DNA from 2 places in the Chitinophaga sp. CC14 genome. Region 1 is predicted to be linked to the other one. Evidence: riboswitches for the same ligand, from Rfam matches in the RefSeq annotation. Region 1 holds a riboswitch; the other holds the start of a gene.
The links. Region 1 has a riboswitch for thiamine pyrophosphate ahead of thiS (sulfur carrier protein ThiS). Riboswitches for the same ligand answer to the same signal wherever they lie in the genome.
Positions count from the first base shown of each region.

Region 2: linked by a shared signal. The riboswitch ahead of PV783_RS09490 (TonB-dependent receptor) and the one ahead of thiS (sulfur carrier protein ThiS) in region 1 are both predicted to bind thiamine pyrophosphate.

Region 1 covers NZ_JARBFY010000001.1:887,102-890,665, forward strand. Annotated here, with positions in the region: gene thiC (phosphomethylpyrimidine synthase ThiC) at 1-851, opposite strand, end outside; gene thiS (sulfur carrier protein ThiS) at 936-1,139, opposite strand; TPP riboswitch at 1,192-1,300, opposite strand; gene PV783_RS03795 (lipocalin family protein) at 1,364-1,840, shown strand; gene PV783_RS03800 (hypothetical protein) at 1,837-2,088, opposite strand; gene PV783_RS03805 (sterol desaturase family protein) at 2,142-2,975, opposite strand; gene dnaN (DNA polymerase III subunit beta) at 3,322-3,564, opposite strand, start outside.
Region 2 covers NZ_JARBFY010000002.1:46,376-49,939, forward strand. Annotated here, with positions in the region: gene PV783_RS09490 (TonB-dependent receptor) at 6-2,381, opposite strand; TPP riboswitch at 2,394-2,487, opposite strand; gene PV783_RS09495 (single-stranded DNA-binding protein) at 2,621-3,028, shown strand; tRNA gene PV783_RS09500 (tRNA-Met) at 3,140-3,211, shown strand; gene era (GTPase Era) at 3,325-3,564, shown strand, end outside.

The DNA of each region.
Region 1 (3,564 bases):
TGGTAAATGGGTACGGTACCGATGGGCACCGGCGAATTGCGGATAATCCATTCCCTGGTTTCGTGGATATTTTTACCGGTGCTCAGGTCCATAATGGTATCTGCGCCCCAACGGCAGGACCACACTGCTTTTTCCACTTCTTCTTCTATACTGGAGGTAACTGCAGAGTTGCCGATGTTGGCATTTATTTTCACGAGGAAGTTGCGGCCAATGATCATGGGTTCGCTTTCCGGGTGATTAATGTTTGCGGGGATGATGGCTCTGCCGGCGGCAATTTCCTGGCGTACAAATTCAGGTGTAATGAATTTCACGGGTGTATTGGCGCCAAAGCTCTGACCTTTATGTTGGTGCCAGAGGGCGTTGTTTTGTTCAAACAGCTGATCAGCACATTGATTTTCCCGGATGGCGATGTATTCCATTTCGGGTGTAATGATGCCCTGTTGTGCGTAATACAACTGGGTTACATTTTGCCCGGGTTTCGCACGCAGGGGTTTATGTGTGTGGCTCATGAGCGGCATCTTCCCGCCTTCTTTCATCAGCTCTCTTACAAACGGGCTGGTGTATTCCGGGAGTTGCTCCACGTCTTTCCGGTCGTTGATCCATGTTTCACGGATGCGCGGAATGCCGGTAGCTACATCAATATGAATGTCCGGATCTGAAAAGGCGCCGCTGGTATCGTATACTACTACCGGTGCATTGGGAACGGCATCGCCATTTTTTCCATGAATACGTGTATCCGTGAGCGTTATTTTGCGCATGGCTACTTTCACGGGGTGGATGGTTCCGTCCACATATATTTTCTCTGAGGCAGGAAAGGGTGTGCGGCTGAGTGCCACGGGCTGATTATGCATGATATCTGGTTTTTTTAGAGATAGAAATGCCGGTTCCGTGATAATGATCACGGAAAAGACTATACGAAAAATGAAATACAGGGTTTAGCCGCCCTGGGTAGCCCGGATAATAGTAATATTATCGGCTGCAGATAGTGGTTGGTTTTCCCAGGAGGTTTTTGGTATCACCTGGTTGTTGACGGCCACTGCAATGCCTTTTTGAGCAGAGATCTGAATAAACTGTAAGAGTGCAGCGATGGTAGTTCCCGGCTGCACCGCATAAAGTTTATTGTTTACATGCACTTCCATGTTAATTGGAATTTAAGTGAAACAATAAACTTTAAGGATGTGGAAAGATGAGAAAGGTTCAGTTACTTTTCCCTACGGCAGTATGAACTGCTTCAGGTACTGAGGGTATCATCTCAGTTTATCCTTTTTAGTTAATTGGATAAACACCCCTAAAGTGTAGATGTAAAAGTAATGGAAATATTTAAAAATTACATTACAAATGATGAATTGTGTATTTTTAAATTATGGTACGATTCAGTTTAATGTGTTTATTGATACTGGCGGTTGCCTGTAAGGAGAGTAAGAAGGAGGTGGAGAAGGAAGAATTACAGGATGATAGCAGCCTGGTTAGTATTATCGCAGACAGCAGTAATGCCGGCATTACTGACAGCATTGCTGCTGTTGCGGATACGCTGCATATTGATGCAGCTAAGCTCATAGGAAAGTGGATACAGCCCGTAGCGGGCCTGGACAAGGAAACACAGGGTTTCCAGCTAAGAAAGAACGGAACTGCCAGATCCATTAACATGTACACACTGGTATACGAAAAATGGTTGCTGACACATGACACCTTGTTGTTGTGGAATCACTCCGAAGGCGTAAAAGATACCTCCACTATTGTGGATACAACAATTATAAAAGAGCTGTCAGATACTTCGCTTGTATTGTTTCCGGTAAAAGCCGCCGAAGGCTACGTGGAAAAATACCATAGAAGCAATTAATTATATAGCTGCCAGAGTCCTACCAGGCAGGCTACCACCGCCATAAATACGCCGGCAGCAGCGAGCTGCATATCGTCAATATTTTTTCTTCCTATATACAGGGAAACAAGACCTATTACTATGGCTACTGAGCCGGCGGTAACTGCATAGGAAGGTGTGTGGGTACTGAAAGCGAAAGCTGCCGACAGTACACCAATGATGAGCGCTGATATACAGGCTGTTTTTGTTAATGCTGTTGAGTGTTGCATATATATTCGAATTTAAAAAACAGGTGAAGGAATAATTATTTGCAAATAGGTATTTATTTATGTTGACTACTGATTTTTTCCTTCATCACCCTATCGTGTTCCCAGGGCACTTTTAACAGGGATCCTATTTCCTGGTAGCGGGCGTCCTGGTATTCATCCAGTCCGTATCTGATCGCCAGCGTATCCGGTACTTTTACAAAAGTGCCGAAGAGGCGATCCCATATAGAAAATATATTGGCATAATTAGCGTCTGTTTCAGGCTGGTAATGGCTATGATGTACCTTATGCATATCCGGCGATACAATGACCCAGCTAAGCGCATTATCCAACCATTTGGGCAAATGGATGTTGGCGTGATTGAACTGCGACATAAAAGCCGATAAGCTCTGGTATAACATGATCATCCAGAAGGGCACTCCGAGAATCATAATAGCAGTAAAGAGGGCTATTACTCTCAGCAGGCTTTCCACCGGGTGGTGTCTCAGGGCAGTGGTGGCGTCTATCTGTGTATCTATGTGATGAATTTTATGGAACTGCCACATCCAGGCGGTTTTGTGCTGTACCCAATGTATGAGCCAGGCCCCTATAAAATCCAGCAGTAATAGTGCCAGTATAGTATGGAGCCACAGCGGCAACTGCTCCAGGTACAGGATACCGAACTGCTGGGTGCTTGTCCACCGGGAAGCCTTTACGATGAGGAATGCCAGCCCTGTATTTACAATCACCGTGGTTAATGTAAAAAAGAGATTGGTACCGGCATGCCGGTAGCGGTTGCTGCCAAAACGGAACCGGGGCGCCATGCCCTCAATGATCCATAACAGCAATAGTCCGCTGACCAGGATGGCAGTACGGTATACTGACGGAATATTTTCAAAAAAACTTACCATATGATGGTAAAATATATATAACGGTCTCTTATGCTGTGCTGTGTGGTTCTCCTTAACCAGGCCAACAAAATCTCTGCAGTGGATATGATATGGGGATGTGATCTTAACTGTAATACACAGTAAACATATATGCATTACTGTTATTACCCTTGCGTTACTGTCCTGAACCTTCGGGTGTGTTCCAACCACTGATTCCGGATAAAAATTACAACTATTTGGGGAATATAAAAAGGTGTCTTTTGGGCCACAGGCAAAGAAAAAAGCAACCTCTTTGTCAGAGATTGCTTTATGTATAAGTTTTTAGCTATAAGTATTTATCTTTTTAGCATTTAGCTAACAACTGTGGTTAGTTGTTCAGCATGAGCGGCATTACCAGCATGAGGAGGTCTTCATTTTCTTCTTTTTCAGAAGGTCTGAGGATACCTGCTTTGGTGGCAGTAGCGAGGTCGATGGAAATTTCATCTCCTTCAGCAGCATTCAGCATTTCAATGAGGAATTTCGCATTAAAAGCAATCTGCATATCATCGCCGGTATACTGGCAGTTCATGCGTTCGTTACCTTCAAAGGAGAAATCCACATCCTGTGCGGA
Region 2 (3,564 bases), on a different contig from region 1:
ATCTTTTAGAATCCTATAGTTACTCCGGCAAAGAAATTAATCCCTGCCATCGGGTAATAATAATTGTCGTACACCACGCGGTTGCTGGCCTGATCGTAGCTGCTGTAGGTACTTCCGTTGGGTTCATACTTCACGTTGAAAATATTGTTCAGCATGAATTGCAGTCCTAGTTCACGGAATAACGGTTGCGGCACTACGTAGTTGATACGCAGGTTGTTTACAAAGTAAGCATCCAGGCTGCCAGCTACATTAGAGGTGTTATCCATATACTGGCGGCTTACATATTTGCCCAATACATCGATGTTCAGGTTCTTCACCGGTTTCACGGTTAACGTTAACCCACCTACGAAGGAAGGAGAGAACGAGATATCTGTTTTGTTGAACACCTGTGTATGCGGCGTATAGCCGGCATCGTAAGTAATGGCATGATAGTCCAGTACTTTGTTCTGGCTCAAAGCTGCATTGGCGGCTACGCTCACGAGGCTGCCCAGTTTTACATTTCCATTTACTTCAATACCCATGCGGTAGCTTTTGGGAATGTTGGTGCGGATGTATGCGCCAACATCGTTGAGCATACCTGTTTGCACCAGCTGGTTTTTATAGTTCATGTAATAAACGTTCGCCTGGATAGCAGCGATGTTGTTGTTCCATGAATAGCCGGCTTCCACATCGCGGAGTACTTCCGGTTTGGGTGTTGCTGTGCCGAAGTTGTTTTCAAAGTCAACACGGTTAGGCTCTTTGTGCGCAATGGCTACCGAAGCGAATACACGGTTGGTAGGGTTAATGTTGTAGGAGATACCTGCCTTCGGATTAAAGAAATTATAATTCACGTGTGCCATGTATGTAGGTGCAGCTTCAAAGCCATCCATGTTGTACATGATGTTGCGGTACTGCATATCTGCAAAAATGCTCAGTGCAGATGTGAGTTTATATTCTCCTTTCCAGTAAACATTGAAATCGTTTTTGGCAGCGGGATATCTATAATATTCATGGTCTTTATCGATACCTGTTTGCGCCCAGATGATTTTGCCATAATGATCGCCGGTATAGCGGTTCCAGCCGCCGCCCAGGCTCCAGTTGAATTTGTTGCCGGTGCGGTTTACGGAAAATACGGAACCATAGAAGTAGTTATCCAGCCACAGCTGCCGGACAAGGTCGGTGGTATCTACCTGTTTGCCGTTGATCACGGGTCCTGTCAATCCGTATTCCGAGAAGGCTTGCTGCGCTTTATATTGTTCGTAGTAGCCGCGTCCGCGGGTAAGGTGGAAGGCTACGTTGAAGTTGAGATGTGAATTTATTTCCTGGTTCAGGAATAGCTGGTAATGATCCTGTTGGTAGTTATCCGTTTCATTATCGTAAGGAGTGCCTGGTTTATCGGTGCCGGCAGAATTGTAGGTGCGGTCTGTTTCCAGGAGTGCCTGTGGTACGCCATTCCATGCCTGGTATGTTTTTTCTTTTCCGGAGAAGACATTGAGCCTGATGGCTGTTTTGGCAGAAACATAGGCGGCGGAAGTATAGAAAGAGCGCAGATCGGAAGTGGCGCGGTCGATATACCCGTCTGATGATATTTTGGAGAGGCGGGCATCAATGGTGAAGTGATCGTTGATGAGGCCGGAACCTGCTTTCACCGTATGTTTCCAGCTATTGAAAGAACCGTAGCTGTTGCTGATTTCGCCGTATGCTTTTTCATTGAATTCGTTGGTGCTGAGGTTCAGCGTGGCGCCAAAAGCGGCGGCGCCGTTGGTGGAGGTACCTACGCCGCGTTGCAGCTGAACGCTGCTAACGGAGGAGGCAAAGTCGGGCATGTTTACAAAAAACGTTCCCTGCGATTCTGCATCGTTTACCGGGATACCATTTACCGTAACGTTGATACGGGTGATATCGGACCCGCGTACACGCATGCCGGTGTAGCCGATACCGGTACCCGCGTCAGAGTTGGTTACCACGCCGGGCTGCTGATCCAGCAGAATGGGCAGATCCTGACCGAGGTTTTGTTTTTTAATATCCGCTGCTGTTAAAGTGGTGTTTACGAAAGGCGAATTTTTACCGGCGCGTAAGCTGCTGATCTCTACCGGCTTTACAAACAGTGCGGTTGTTTCCAGTGCAATGTCCGTCAGTTGCGTGGCATTATTCGCCGTGATGGTAGTAGTAAATGTTTTGAAGCCGATGTAGCTGGCGGTTAAGGGATAGTTTCCTTTTTTAGGAAGATGAATACTGTAGTGGCCTCTGCTGTCGGTAACAGCGCCGGTTTGGTTGACGGAGATGGTAACACCCTCCAGTGGCTGGCCGCTGGCTTTACTGGTAACGGTACCGGTAACCAGGGATTGTGCATGTAAAGCGCCTGCTATAGATAGCAGCACTAATAACATTAGCTGTTTCATTTTAAGTATGTCTGTTTTCTGTTAGTTCATTCCTAACCAGCATTACCTGGTCCAGGTTCATTGGGTGTGATCTCAGCCTGAAAGTAAGGCACCCCATGTGTTGTGTTAATGCAAAGGTATACTTGTATCTATAATAAATCAGAAATTATTTTTTGGGAGAAGGAAAAAGGTGTAATTTTCAGAGATACTTCTCTCAGTCATCTTTCATAAATTTTTAATCATTTAAATCTTTATTTCTGATGATGAAACTTCAGTTTATCGGGCATCTTGGCCGCGATGTAGTGAAAAAAGAAGTCAACGGCGCCACTGTTTTCAATTTTCCGGTAGCGGTAAATGAGCGTTTTAAAAACGCGCAGGGCATACTGGAAGAAAGAACCACCTGGGTGGATTGCTCGCTCTGGGACAAGGCCAATGTAGCTCCTTATTTAACGCAGGGTGTAATGGTGTACGTAGAAGGCGCTCCAAAACTGGAGGCTTATGTGAGTACCGCTACCGGTGCGTTATGCGGGGCCATCAGGCTCCGGGTGTTTTCGCTGCAGTTACTCAGCCGTAAGGATGAGGAAAAGCGGAAGACACCGGTTGCTGAAATGACCGTACCCGAGGCAGAGCCCGTTCAGGAGCAGCCCGCTGACGATCTTCCATTCTAACAATGTATGAAGCATTCCAATATGAAAGCCAACCAGTTACGGTTGGCTTTTTGTGTTTCTTTTAAAAAAGATTTGGAGTGGATTGAAATATTTGTATCTTTGCACCCTCATTGCGAGGTAGAGCAGAGGTAGCTCGTCGGGCTCATAACCCGAAGGTCAGTGGTTCGAATCCGCTCCTCGCTACAAAATAGGACTGAGGAGTCCATAAAAAAGATTAAGAGCCGAAGAAATTCGGCTTTTTTTATTTCGGTAAGTTTGAGTTGTGAAAGCAACATCACCAGGTTTTAAATGTCATCATGCATAAGGCAGGTTTTGTAAATATTTTTGGTAAGCCCAATGCGGGAAAAAGCACGTTGCTGAACGCCATTATCGGCGAGAAGCTGGCTATTATTTCCCCCAAAGTGCAAACCACGCGGCACCGTATTACAGGCGTATTAACGGATCCTGCGTATCAGATCGTTTTTTCTGACACGCCGGGTATCATTGATCCCAAATACAAGCTGCACGAGAAAATGATGGGTGCGGTTAAATCGGCC